One region of the Allobosea sp. CCNWLY174 genome, then DNA from elsewhere that is predicted to be linked to it. Evidence: predicted binding sites of a transcription regulator. Region 1 holds the regulator's gene; each other region holds the start of a gene.
What was found. Region 1 encodes PhoB, which activates phosphate uptake and scavenging genes when phosphate is short. Its sites were predicted from a motif close to TGTCATNNANCTGTCAT; they were not measured.
Positions count from the first base shown of each region.

Region 2: V7S63_RS02895 (glycerophosphodiester phosphodiesterase) is a predicted target of PhoB. The motif match lies at 1,730-1,746, and genes of this name have one in related genera.
Region 3: phnC (phosphonate ABC transporter ATP-binding protein) is a predicted target of PhoB. The motif match lies at 1,462-1,478, and genes of this name have one in related genera.
Region 4: V7S63_RS20910 (esterase-like activity of phytase family protein) is a predicted target of PhoB. The motif match lies at 1,753-1,769, and genes of this name have one in related genera.

Region 1 is NZ_JBBBBQ010000010.1:146,259-149,410, reverse strand. It holds gene V7S63_RS24040 (GcrA family cell cycle regulator) at 1-495, shown strand, start outside; gene V7S63_RS24035 (YnfA family protein) at 573-893, shown strand; gene phoB (phosphate regulon transcriptional regulator PhoB) at 903-1,601, opposite strand; gene phoU (phosphate signaling complex protein PhoU) at 1,630-2,355, opposite strand; gene pstB (phosphate ABC transporter ATP-binding protein PstB) at 2,395-3,152, opposite strand, start outside.
Region 2 is NZ_JBBBBQ010000001.1:609,742-612,893, reverse strand. It holds gene V7S63_RS02905 (amino acid ABC transporter ATP-binding protein) at 1-33, shown strand, start outside; gene V7S63_RS02900 (hypothetical protein) at 172-441, shown strand; gene V7S63_RS02895 (glycerophosphodiester phosphodiesterase) at 521-1,678, opposite strand; gene V7S63_RS02890 (hypothetical protein) at 1,861-1,998, opposite strand; gene V7S63_RS02885 (RsmB/NOP family class I SAM-dependent RNA methyltransferase) at 2,156-3,152, shown strand, end outside.
Region 3 is NZ_JBBBBQ010000007.1:106,228-109,379, forward strand. It holds gene phnD (phosphonate ABC transporter substrate-binding protein) at 1-522, opposite strand, end outside; gene phnC (phosphonate ABC transporter ATP-binding protein) at 599-1,417, opposite strand; gene V7S63_RS19930 (TetR/AcrR family transcriptional regulator) at 1,565-2,179, opposite strand; gene V7S63_RS19935 (efflux RND transporter periplasmic adaptor subunit) at 2,316-3,152, shown strand, end outside.
Region 4 is NZ_JBBBBQ010000008.1:21,803-24,954, forward strand. It holds gene V7S63_RS20895 (CsbD family protein) at 28-219, opposite strand; gene V7S63_RS20900 (helix-turn-helix domain-containing protein) at 310-1,131, opposite strand; gene V7S63_RS20905 (hypothetical protein) at 1,266-1,688, shown strand; gene V7S63_RS20910 (esterase-like activity of phytase family protein) at 1,826-3,152, shown strand, end outside.

The DNA.
Region 1 (3,152 bases):
TGGAATGACGGCCTGAGCGCGAGCCAGATCGCCGCCGAGCTCGGCAGCGTCACGCGGAACGCCGTCATCGGGAAGGTTCACCGTCTCGGCCTGTCCGGCCGGGCCAAGAGCCCCGGTTCGGCCACGCCGCGCCCGCGCAAGCCGGCGGCCCGCCCGCCGAGCCATCCCGCCGGCCATCAGAACGGTGGCGCCGGGCTGACCCGCGGCAACACCGCGCTGGCACCGCAGTTCGCACCCGAAATCGCGACCGAAGCACAGGTCGAGCGCGCTCCGGCGCCGGCCGAGGACGTGGTCGTGCCGTTCTCCGAGCGGGTCACGATCATGGATCTGCGCGAGTATATGTGCCGCTGGCCGATGGGCGACCCGACCACGCCGGAGTTCCGCTTCTGCGGCGGCCGCAGCGCGACCGGCATGCCCTATTGCGCCTATCATGCCCGGATCGCCTACCAGCCGGCGGCCGACCGGCGCCGCGAGCGCAAGCCCGTCCGCGCCTGAGGCGGCGTAACCATCCAAAATCGGAAAAGCCGGCCCTCGTGGCCGGCTTTTTCATGGGCGAACCACGGGAGAGCGCCATGGCGACCTTCGCGACCTATGCCGCCGCGGCGCTGGCGGAGATCGCCGGCTGCTTCGCCTTCTGGGCCTGGCTCAAGCTCGGCAAGCCGGTCTGGTTGCTGCTGCCGGGCCTGGTATCGCTCGCGGCTTTCGCCTGGTTGCTGGCCCTGCTCGACAGTCCAGCCGCCGGGCGCACCTTCGCCGCCTATGGCGGCGTCTATATCGTGGCGTCGCTGGCCTGGATGGCGCTGGTCGAGAAGGTGCTACCAGATCGCTACGACCTGGCAGGCGCCGCGCTCTGCCTTGCCGGCGCAGCGGTGATCATCGCCGCGCCGCGCTGACAAAAGCGCTCAACTGCGGGCAAACGTCTCGTCGAAGGCGTAGCCGGCGCCGCGCACCGTGCGCAGCGGGTCCTTGGCATTGGCCGGCGTGATCGCCTTGCGCAGGCGCCCGACATGAACGTCGACGGTGCGTTCGTCGATATAGACGTCGCGACCCCAGACGGCGTCGAGCAGTTGCGCCCGGGAATAGACCCGGCCCGGGGCCTGCATCAGGAATTCGAGCAGGCGGAACTCGGTCGGGCCGAGATGCAATTCGGCGCCGGCGCGGCGGACGCGCCGGGTGGTGCGGTCGAGCTCGAGATCGCCGGCAGCGAGCAGACCGGCGACATGGCCGGGCTTGGCGCGGCGCAGCAGCGCCTGGATGCGGGCGATCAGTTCGGGCAGCGAGAACGGCTTGACGACATAGTCGTCGGCGCCGGTGGCAAGGCCGCGGACCCGCTCTGTCTCCTCGCCGCGGGCGGTCAGCATGATGATCGGCACGCGCTCGGTGTCGCGCCGGGTACGCAGGCGCCGGCAGAGCTCGATGCCGGAGAGGCCGGGCAGCATCCAGTCGAGCAGGACGAGGTCGGGCGTATGGTCGCGCAGGTGCAGTTCGGCGTCGTCGCCGCGCGCCACGCTGTCGACCTCGAAGCCCTCGGCCTCGAGATTGTAGCGCAGCAGCAAGGTGAGCGGCTCCTCGTCCTCGACGATCAGGATGCGTGCGGGCATGTCAGCGTCCGTTCAAGCGCCCGCCGGTTCAGCCATTGGCCGCCGGCAGGTCGACGAGGATGTTGGTGGTGTCGAGCTTCGGCCGGGTCTCGTCGATCGACTGGCCGGTGACGAGATAGTGGATGGTCTCGGCGATGTTGGTGGTATGGTCGCCGATGCGCTCGACGTTCTTGGCGCAGAACAGCAGATGCGTGCAGAAGGTGATGTTGCGCGGGTCCTCCATCATATAGGTCAGGAGCTCGCGGAACAGCGAGGTGTAGAGCGCGTCGATCTCGTCGTCGCGGCGCCAGACATCCATCGCCTTCTGCTCGTTGCTGGCGGCATAGGCGTCGAGCACGTCCTTGAGCTGGGCCTGGACCAGGCGGCTCATATGCTCGAGGCCGACGACGGCGCGATGCGGCGGCGAGAACTGGCCGGAGATCGCGACGGCGCGCTTGGCGATGTTCTTGGCGAGGTCGCCGACGCGCTCGATGTCGGCGGCGATGCGGATTGCCGAGATCAGCTCGCGCAGGTCGTTCGCCAGCGGCTGGCGGCGAGCGATGGTCAGCACCGCCTTTTCCTCGACCTCGCGCTGGAGATTGTCGAGGCGCTGGTCGGCGCTGATGATTTTCTGGGCGAGCGCGGTGTCGCGGCGCACCAGAGCCACGGTGGAGTCGCCGAGCATGCGCTCGGACATGCCGCCCATCTCGGCGAGGCTGCGGCGCAGGCCCTCGAGATCGGCATCGTAGGAGCGGACGATATGTTGATCCGACATCGGGCGTATCCTTCGAGTCTGGCCGGCGCTTTCAGAACGTCAGCCGAAGCGGCCGGTGACGTAGTCCTGCGTCTGCTTCTTGTGCGGGTTCATGAAGATCGTGTTGGTCGCGTCGAACTCGATCACCTCGCCCAGATACATGAAGGCGGTATACTGCGAGATGCGCGCCGCCTGCTGCATGTTGTGGGTGACGATGACGATGGTGAAGTCGGTCTTGAGCTGCTCGAGCAGGTCCTCGATCTTGCCGGTCGAGATCGGGTCGAGCGCCGAGGTCGGCTCGTCGAACAGGATGACCTCGGGCTTCTGGGCGATGGTGCGGGCGATGCAGAGGCGCTGCTGCTGGCCGCCCGAAAGGCCCATGCCGGAGCTCTTCAGCTTGTCCTTGACCTCGTCCCAAAGCGCGGCGCGGCGCAAGGCGCCCTCGACACGGTCATCGAGCTCCGACTTCGGCGGCTTCTCGTAGAGACGGATGCCAAAGGCGACATTGTCGTAGATCGACATCGGGAACGGCGTCGGCTTCTGGAAGACCATGCCGATGCGCGAGCGCAATTCGTTCACGTCGATGTCGTTCGAGATGATGTTGCGGCCGTCGAGCAGGATCTCGCCGGTCGCCTTCTGCTCGGGATAGAGCGAGTAGATCCGGTTGAAGATGCGCAGCAGGGTCGACTTGCCGCAGCCCGAGGGGCCGATCAGCGCCGTGACGTGCCGGTCGCGGAAGTCGAGGTTGATGTTCTTCAGCGCCTTGTGCTCGCCGTAGTAGAAATCGAGGTTCTTCACGGCGATGCGGACGGGCGCTT
Region 2 (3,152 bases), on a different contig from region 1:
ACCAAGCTCTTCCTCAGCCAGATCCTGCACTGATCCGGCAGCTCGGTTCCTTCTGCGACGGCGCCCCTTGCGGGCGCCGTTCTCGTTGGCGGGCTGAATTTGGAGGCGGTATCGGTAGGGAACCTTTGCCGGCCCATCTCGTTGCTTTTCCCGACAATGGAGGAAAAGCCGATGAAACTGCTTGCTTCGACCCTTGCCGCGGGCCTGCTGCTGGCCGGCTCCGGCGCCTTCGCGCAGTCCGTCGATATCGGGCCGGGCGGTGTCAGGATCGACCCGCGCACGCCGCAGCAGCGCGCGATGGACCGTGAGGATCGCTGGCGCGAGCGTGATCGCTGGGAGCGCCGCCGAGCCTATCGCGCGGAGCGCGACTGCCGCACCGAGACGCGAATTCGCGAAACTCCGCGCGGGGAAATCCGTCGCACGGTACGTGTCTGCGACTAAGCGTGAGTTGAGTTAGGTTTAGTTGTGTCCATGAGACCGCCGCGCCCATTTGGTGCGGCGGTCTTGTCTTGCGGTGCGACTACTTGGCGTCGCGCGCCTTCACCGCCTGGTCCGGGAAGTCCGAGAACAGCCCGTCGATACCGAGCGCCAGATAGGCCTTGTACTCGGCGGCCGGGTCGCCCTTGAAGTCGGAGGCGAGGCGCTTGGGCTCGCTGCGGAAAGTCCAGGTGTGGACGAAGAGGCCGACGGCGTGGGCGTTCTTCACCACATCGGTCGGCGGCAGCAAGACGCGGTCGCGCTCGTCGATCGTGCCGTCGCCATTGAGGTCACGCGGCTTGCCGTCGTCGCCGATCACCTGCTTGGCCGGCATCAGATAGGGCTTCCAGGGGCCGACGCCGTCGGCATAGGTCCTGACCTCCTTCAGGCCTTCGGCGGTGACGAGGTCCTTGAAGGTGCGCTTGTCGCCGGTGACGACGAAGTCGTAGGGCTTGTCGAAGGGCGCGGCGAGGACGATGCCGCCATCCTTGTCGACATCGTCGGCGTCGACGAGCTGGATCAGGCGCAGCTGCGTCTTGCCGCGCAGATATTTGAGGTTGGCGGTCTCGAAGCTCTGGATGATCACCGGCGAGGTTTTCTCCGTCCAGCCGGCGGCCTTGAGCTGATCGAGCAGCTTGTCCTCGATCGCCAGGCCCAGGGCCGAGTGATAGGTCGAGTGCTTGATCTCCGGGTAGATGCCGATTGTGCGGCCGGTGCGGGCGCTTTCGGCCTTGGCGAGATCGATGACCTGCTGCAGGGTCGGGATCTCGTATTTGCCGTTATGCGCTTGGTCGCGATCGGCGAAGGCCTGCTTGGCCCGCAGCGTCTTGAGCTCGGCGAGCGTGAAGTCGGAGGCGAACCAGTCAGTGGTGTCGACACCGTCGACCTTGCGGGTCGTCTTGCGCGCGGCGAATTCCGGCCGCGTCGCGACATCGGTGGTGCCCGACATCATCGGCTCGTGGCGAACGACGAGATGGCCGTCCTTGGTCGCGACCAGATCAGGCTCGATGAAGTCGGCGCCTTGCTCGATCGCGAGCTTGTAGCCTTCGAGCGTGTGCTCGGGGAGATAGCCGCTGGCACCGCGATGGCCGGCAATCAGGGCCGGCTTTCCGTCGAGCGTCGGCACGGGGCTCTGGGCCTGGGCGGCCAGTGCCAGGGCAAAGGTCGCCAGCATGGTCGCCGGCTGCAACAGGGGCTTCATCTCGTCCGATCCTCGCTTCCTGCGGAAAGGCGGCGAAACTGCTCGGCGGATATGACAGGCTGGTGAAGGCTTCGTGCCCCTGCGCAGCGCCTCGAACATGTCGTCATGGGCGCTGCGAAGGGGAGTATCGGAAACTGGTCGAGGCGCTCGCTCGCTATCCGGCGGCGGGTGCCTCCGGAATCTCAGCGGCGGCCTTCGAGCGAGGTCTTGGCGTCCAGGCGCTTGGCCGGCGGCGGCGTGGTGTCGACCGGCTGGGTGGCGCAGGCGGCAAGCGACAGGCAGAACAGGCCGGCAAGCGCGAGGCGGGAGAGGGCAGTCATTGCAGTGGTTCCTGGGCGGTTGGCGTTGCGGAAGGAGTTGTATCGTCTTGCGCCCTGTGGGACGAGGGCGTCAAGGGTGCTGTCGCGCTTCGGAATCGTTCGAAATGGCGCCGGGCTCGAGGGCTGCGATGCAAAGCAAGCACAGGAACCGCCGGACATGACTCCCGCCGCCCGCATCAGCGCCGCCATCGAGGTCCTGGCGGACCTGATCGAGCGCCGGCGCCCGGCGGCCGACGCGCTCAAGGACTGGGGGCTGTCACGCCGTTTCGCCGGCTCGAAGGATCGCGCCGCCGTCGCTTCGCTCGTCTACGATGCGCTGCGCCGCCGCGCGTCCTCGGTGCATGCGCTTGGTGAGGAGACGCCGCGGGCGCTCGTGCTCGGCATGCTGGTCAGCCAGCGCGGCCTCGGCGTCGAGGAAATCTCGGACCTCTTCAGCGGACAGAATCATGCCCCCGCACCGCTGACCGAGTTCGAGGTCGCCGGGCTCGCCGCCTTCGATCTCAACGCCGCGCCAGGCTGGATGCAGGCCGATGTACCCGACTGGCTCTGGTCTTCCTTCATGGCAGGCTTCGGCGACGATGCGGTTGCCGAAGGACAGGCTCTGGCGGGCCGTGCGCCGGCCGATATCCGCACCAATCGGCTGAAGACCGATCGCGACAGGCTGCGTGCAGCGCTGGCGCATCTTCAGCCCGAACCGGGCGCCTGGTCGCCCGATGCCTTGCGCTTCCTGCCCGGCCCCGATGGCCGCGGCCCGTCGCTGCAGAGCGAGCCGAGCTTCTTCAACGGCGAGTTCGAGATCCAGGACGAGGGCTCGCAGCTCGTGACGCTGCTCGCCGGCGCACAGCCCGGCATGAGTGTCGTGGATCTCTGTGCCGGCGCCGGCGGCAAGACGCTGGCACTGGCTGCTGTCCTCGGCGGAGACGGGCGCATCTTCGCCACCGATCTCGACAGCCGCCGGCTGGCGCCGCTGCATGACCGGCTCACCCGCTCCGGCGCCGGCAATGTCGAGGTCCGCGTGCCCAGGAGCCGCGGCCATGATGCGCTTGCCGATCTCGTCGGCACGATCGATCTCGTGCTCGTCGATGCGCCCTGCACCGGCTCCGGCACCTGGCGCCGCAATCCGGATGCGAAATGGCGGGTGCGCCCCGGCGCGC
Region 3 (3,152 bases), on a different contig from region 1:
GAAGAAGCTCTCCGGCTCGATCTTCATGCCGTCGAGCGCGAAGCGCGGCACGTTGTTGCCCGAGGTCGAGTTCGGGTCGACGAGGCCGAGATTCTTGCCCTTGAGATCCTCGATCTTCTGATAGGGCGAGTCCTTCTTCACGTAGAAGACCGAGTAGTAGCCCTTGGTGCCGTCGATATTGGTCTCGATCGCGAAGGCGTCGACCTTGGCGCCGGTCATCAGCGCGCGGGCGAAGGAGGCCGGGCCGTACATGCCGATATGGATGTTGCCGGCGCGCTGGCCTTCGATGATCGCGGCGTAGTCGTTGGCGATGCGCAGCGTGACTTTGGTGCCGAGCTCCTTGGCGAGATAGTTCACGAAGGGGGTGTAGCGCTCGACCACGCCCGAGGCGTTCTCGGAGGGGATGATGGCGAAGACGAGCTCGGGATACTTCGCCTTCCAGTCCTGCGCGAAGGCCGGGCCGGCGAGCGTCGCGGCAAGGCCGGCCGCGGCGAGTGTGAAGGTATGACGACGGGTCAGCATGATGGTGCTCCTTTGGAAAACGCGGTGGTGAAAAGTCAGGCGTAAGGGCAGGCCCGCAGGCACGCCGCCGGCTGTCTCAGGCGGCGTTCTGCTTGGCGCGCTTGGCTTCCTGGCTGGCGATGGCGTCGAGCGCATCGAGTGCCTCGGCACCGGCATCCTTGGCCTCGATGCCGTAGAGCTCGGCGGCGAGCTCGCTGGTGAGCGCGTGCGGCGGGCCGTCGAACACGACCTTGCCGGCGGCCATGCCGATCAGCCGGTCACAGTACTTCGCGGCGATGTCGAGGTGGTGGAGGTTGCAGACCACGGTGATGCCGTCCTCGCGATTGATGCGGAACAGCGCGTCCATGACGACCTGGGTGTTGCGCGGGTCGAGCGAGGCGATCGGCTCGTCGGCCAGGATGATCTTGGGCTCCTGCACCAGCGCGCGGGCGATGGCGACGCGCTGCTGCTGGCCGCCGGACAGGGTCTCGGCCCGCTGCGCGAGCAGATGGCCCATGTCGAGCCGTTCGAGCGCGGCGATGGCACGGACCTTGTCGTCCTGCGAGAAGCTCTTGACCAGTGTCAGCGCGGCCGAGCGATGGTTCAGGCGGCCGAGCAGGACATTGGTCAGCACGTCGAGGCGACCGACCAGGTTGAACTGCTGGAAGATCATCGCCGTGTCGCGCCGCCAGGCGCGGAGCGCCGCACCGCGCAGGGCGGTGACGTCGCGGTCCTCGCTGAGGATGCGGCCCTCGCTGGCGTCGGCGAGGCGGTTCAGCATGCGCAGCAGCGTCGACTTGCCGGCGCCCGAGCGGCCGATGATGCCGACCATCTCGCCGCGCGGAATCGACAGGGTGACGTTGTCGACGGCGGCCTTGCCGCCGAAACGCTTGGTCAGACCCTCGATACGCAGCATCGACACTCTCCCGCGATTGCGGGATGATGCGGTATCGGCGGCAGATGACAGCGCCGTGACAGGAGGTGCATTCCGGGACGGCCGAGGTGGAAGGCCGGTCATCGACCGTCAACCATATCGCCCGCACTCGCGGGAGAAGGTGGACTGTCAGCCCGCGCGCAGCAGCAAGTCGACGCAGGCGGCGACATAAGCCTTGCGCTCGGCGTCGGCCGCGTGCGCGATGCCGAACAGGCCGCGGACCTGATGGAAGCCGCGCAGCATGCCGATGAACTGCTCGGCGAGCCTGTCGGCCTCCTCGTCGGCCAAGGGCCGAGGCAGGCCATCACCCGATCGTGAACACTGCGCGAGCAAGGCGGAGAGGTCCGTGATCATGCGGCCTGCCCCAGCCTCGTACGCAGCCTGTCCCAGTTCGGGAAAGCGGGCGGCGGCTCCGACGATCAGGCGATGCAAATCGAGCGAGGCCGGATGCAGCATCATCGCCAGCGCATCCTCGCCGAGACGCAGCAAGGTGGAGCGCAGATCGCCGGTCTCGCTGGCCGGTCTGCGCAGCGGAATCGTCAATTTTTCAGTGAGTTCAGTGCAGATCGCCAGGAACAGCGCCTGCTTGTCGGCGAAATGGCTGTAGATGGTCTGCTTGGAGACGCCGGCGCGCTGGGCGATCTGATCGAGGCTGGCGCGATCGAAGCCCTCGGCCAGGAACGTCTCCGACGCGGCCCTAGTGATCGCGTCATGTTTATCCGGCCGTGATTTTTCGGCCGGCATCGGTCTTGCTTCTGCAGCGGTGGCGCTACCGCGTCCGTGCATTGATCATTCCGTCACGCTTCCGCCCTTAAAGGGTGCTTATCAAACTAGACCGTCCAGTCTAGAATATGTCCGTACTCCCGGAGCGTCCAGCCTGATGAAGCGTTTTCTCCTCCTTATCCTGATCGCCGGGCTGGCGGGCGGCGGATATTACGGCTACCGCAACCACTTCAAGGGCAGCGGCCAGCAGGTGCAGGCGCAAGCGACGGCCCCCGGGCAGGCTGCGGCCGTGCCGGTCGAGGTCGGCGCGATCGAGCTCTCTTCGGTCAATGAGGAGGTCGAGGCGCTCGGCACGCTCGCCGCCGACGAATCCGTGGTGATCGCTCCCGAAATGGCTGGCCGCGTGGTCGCGCTCGGCTTCAAGGAGGGCGAGAAGGTCGCCAAGGACCAGAAGCTGGTGATGCTCGACACCGCCATGCTCGACGCCGAGCTGAAGCAGGCCCAGGCCGATCTCTCGCTCGCCCGCGACACCTATGACCGCAATCGCTCGCTGGTGCAGCGCGGCTCCGGCACGCAGGTCGCGCTGGAGCAGGCGACGGCGCAGCTCGCCTCTCAGGAAGCGAAGATCCAGCTCGTCCAGGCCAAGCTCGCTCTGGCGACGATCAAGGCGCCGTTCACCGGTGTCGTCGGTCTGCGCTCGGTCGGCATCGGCGATTTCGTCTCGGTCGGCAAGCAGTTGATCACGCTGACCAACATCGACCCGATCAAGGTCGATTTCCGCGTGCCCGAGATCTTCCTGACCCAGGTCAAGGTGGGCCAGCCGATCCAGCTCAAGGTGGATGCGGTGCCTGACCGGCCGTTCACCGGCCAGGTCTTCGCGATCGACCCCGTGGTCGACGTCAATGGCCGCGCCGTGAAGCTGCGCGCCAGCATCCCCAATGCCGACCTCGTGCTGAAGCCCGGCCTGTTCGCCCGCGTCACAGTGGTGGTCGAC
Region 4 (3,152 bases), on a different contig from region 1:
CTTCTGTGGTCGGAGCCGGCCTGATGGTCAGGCCTTGTCGATCACCTTCTTGACGGCGTCCTTGGTCTTGCCGACCGCCTGCTGGGCTTCGCCCTTGCGCTCCTGCGCGATACCCTCGGCCTGAAGCTCGGGCTTGTTCAGCGCCTTGCCGGCTGCCTGCTTGATGTTGCCGGCGGCCTCGTTGGCCATGCCCTTGATCTTGTCGGCGGTGCTGCCCATGGACGTGTTCCTTTCCGAAATGAGTCGAGCCCGGCGCCTCGGCGCCGGTTCGGATGGGAGAACGTCACGGCCGGGCTTTGGTTCCCGCGCTCAAGCGGACGTGATGGTCTCTGCGATCGCCCGCAGCGCCCCGCCCGTTGCCTCGTCGGCCGGGAAGAAGGTCTCCAGCGCCAGCTCCGACAAGGTCACGTCGACCGGCGTGCCGAACACCGTCGTGGTCGAGATCAGCGACAGCTCGGTCTCGCCGAGCCGCAGGTGCAGCGGCAGCACGATCGGCGGCTCGGCCTCGTCCTGCGCCTTGCCTTTGATGACTGGCACGGCCGGGACGGGATAGCTCAGCAATTCGGTCAGGAGTTCGGCCAGCAGCGGGTCGGCCGTGGCGCGGATCTGTTGGCGCAGCCTTGCGATCAGATGGCCGCGCCATTCCGTCAGGTTGACGATCGCCGGGGCGAGCCCGCGTGGATGCAGGCTGAGCCGCAGCACGTTGACCGGCGGGCGCAGCAGGTCGGCGTCTTCGACGACCGCGAGCATCGGCGCGATCATCTTGTTCGCCGCGAGCAGGGTCCAGTGCCGGTCGATGGCCACGGCCGGGTAGGGCTCGTGCCCCTTGAGCAGCAGGTCGATCGCGCTGCGCGCCGCCTGCAGGCTCGGATCCTCCAGCGAACGTTCGAGATAGACCGGTGCATAGCCGGCCGAGAGCAGGAGCGCGTTGCGCTCGCGCAGCGGCACGCCGAGATGCTCGGCGAGCAGCAGGACCATGTCTCGACTCGGGACCGAGCGGCCGCTCTCGACGAAGCTGAGATGCTTCTGCGAGATCTCGGCTTCGAGCGCGAGGTCGAGCTGGCTGAGACGGCGCAGCTGGCGCCAGTCGCGGATGAGATGCCCGATCGTGGGCTGCTGGTGCTTGTTCATGATGGGCAAGCTAGCCGCAGCCGCGCCGCCATCCAATTACCTCTGGCTTAATCGACCGGCCGCCGGGCTTTCGTCAGCATGGCCTCCATCAGCAACCGCCCCGGATGAGACGGGGCCTGAACCGGAGAACGACCATGGCCTTCATCCAGTCCTCGCGTTTCCTGCGCAACGCCCTTGCCCTCGATGCCGCCGCCTGCGCCGCGACCGGCCTGCTGCTCAGCGTCGGCGCCGGTTCGCTCTCCGGCCTCCTCGGCTTTCCGGCGGAGTTTCTTCGCAGCGCCGGCCTGGTGTTGCTGCCTTGTGCTGCCCTGCTTGCGTTATTCGCCAGCCGGCTTCGCCTGCCGCGCCTCGCGATCTATGCCGTGATCGGCGTCAATGTCCTCTGGATCGCCGACAGCGTGCTGATCCTCGTCGCCGGCTGGTTCGCGCCGACCACGCTCGGCATCGCCTTCGTCCTGGCCCAGGCCGCGGCGGTCGCGGTCGTCACCGAGCTCGAGGTGATCGGCCTGAAGAAGTCGGTCACGGAAACGGTTGGAACCGAAGCCGCTTTGCACTGACCAAACGGCCCGTTAGCCGAAGCCGCCGTGGCTCGCGCCGCGGCGGCCGTGGCTTGCGACGGCTTGTCACGAAACCGTCGTCTGTGCTCACTAGCCGGAAGGCCTGCCTCCCCACCCTGCGGAACAGGACCGTCCCAATGCGCAAACCCCTCGTCCTTGCGGCCCTCGCGACGCTCCTCTCTGGCGCAACGGCACTTGCCGAGCCGACCTTCAACCGTATCGCCACCTTCCAGGTGCCGCTGAACCTCCCGGCCGATCGCGACGCGAAGAAGAAGACGGTTGCGGAGATCATTTCGGCCAACGAGGCCGGCACCCTGCTCGCCTATACCGACGCCGAGCAGAAGGCGGTCGGTCTGATCGACATCACCACGGCCGATGCGCCCAAGCCCGCCGGCTTCATCCCGGTCGGCGGCGAGCCGACCTCGGTCGTGATCCTCGGCGAGCGAGCCTTCGCCGTCGTCGTCAGCTCCGGCGACAACTTCAAGGAGCCGGCCGGCCATCTCGCCACCATCGACCTGAGAACGAAGCAGGTCACAGCCAAATGCGAGCTAGGCGGCCAGCCCGATTCGATCGCCCTGACCAAAGACAAGGGCAAGCTCGCCATCGTCATCGAGAACGAGCGCGACGAGAAGCTGAACAAGGGCGACCTGCCGCAGCTTCCCGCCGGCAATCTCACTTTGATCGGCATCACGGGCGGCGAGGCCGATTGCGCCTCCAGGCAGATCGTCGACCTCACCGGCATCGCCGCGGTCGAGCCGACCGATCCGGAGCCGGAATTCGTCGACGTCAACCAGGACGGTCTTGCCGTGGTCACGCTGCAGGAGAACAACCACATCGCCGTGGTCGACACCAGGACCGGCAAGCTCGTTACGCATTTCCCGGCCGGCACCGTCGATCTCAAGAACATCGACAAGACCCGAGACGGTGAGATCAAGCCGGTTGAGGAGCTGAAGGGCGTGCGCCGCGAGCCCGATGCGGTGCGCTGGCTCGACAACGACCGCTTCGTCACCGCCAATGAGGGCGACTGGAAGGGCGGCTCGCGCGGCTTCACCATCTTCCGCAAGGACGGCACGGTCGAGTTCGATGCCGGCAACATGGTCGACCACATTGCCATCCGCCTCGGCCATTATCCGGAGCGCCGCTCAGCCGCTAAGGGCAGCGAGCCGGAGGGTATCGAGGTCGGCACCTATGATGGCGAGCGCCTGTTCTTCGTCGGGCTGGAACGCGCCTCGCTGGTGCTCGTCTTCAAGGACGAGGGGCCGGGCAAGGCTCCGCGCTATCTGCAGGCCCTGCCGGGCGGCATCGCGCCGGAAGGGCTGCTGGCGATCCCGCAGCGCAATCTCTTCGTTTCCGCCTCCGAGGCCGATCTCGGCGAGAAGGACGGGCCGCGTTCGGCCGTGACCATCTATCAGCGCAGCGAGGCACCAACCGCCTACCCGACGATCGTCTCGGCCGATGTCGATG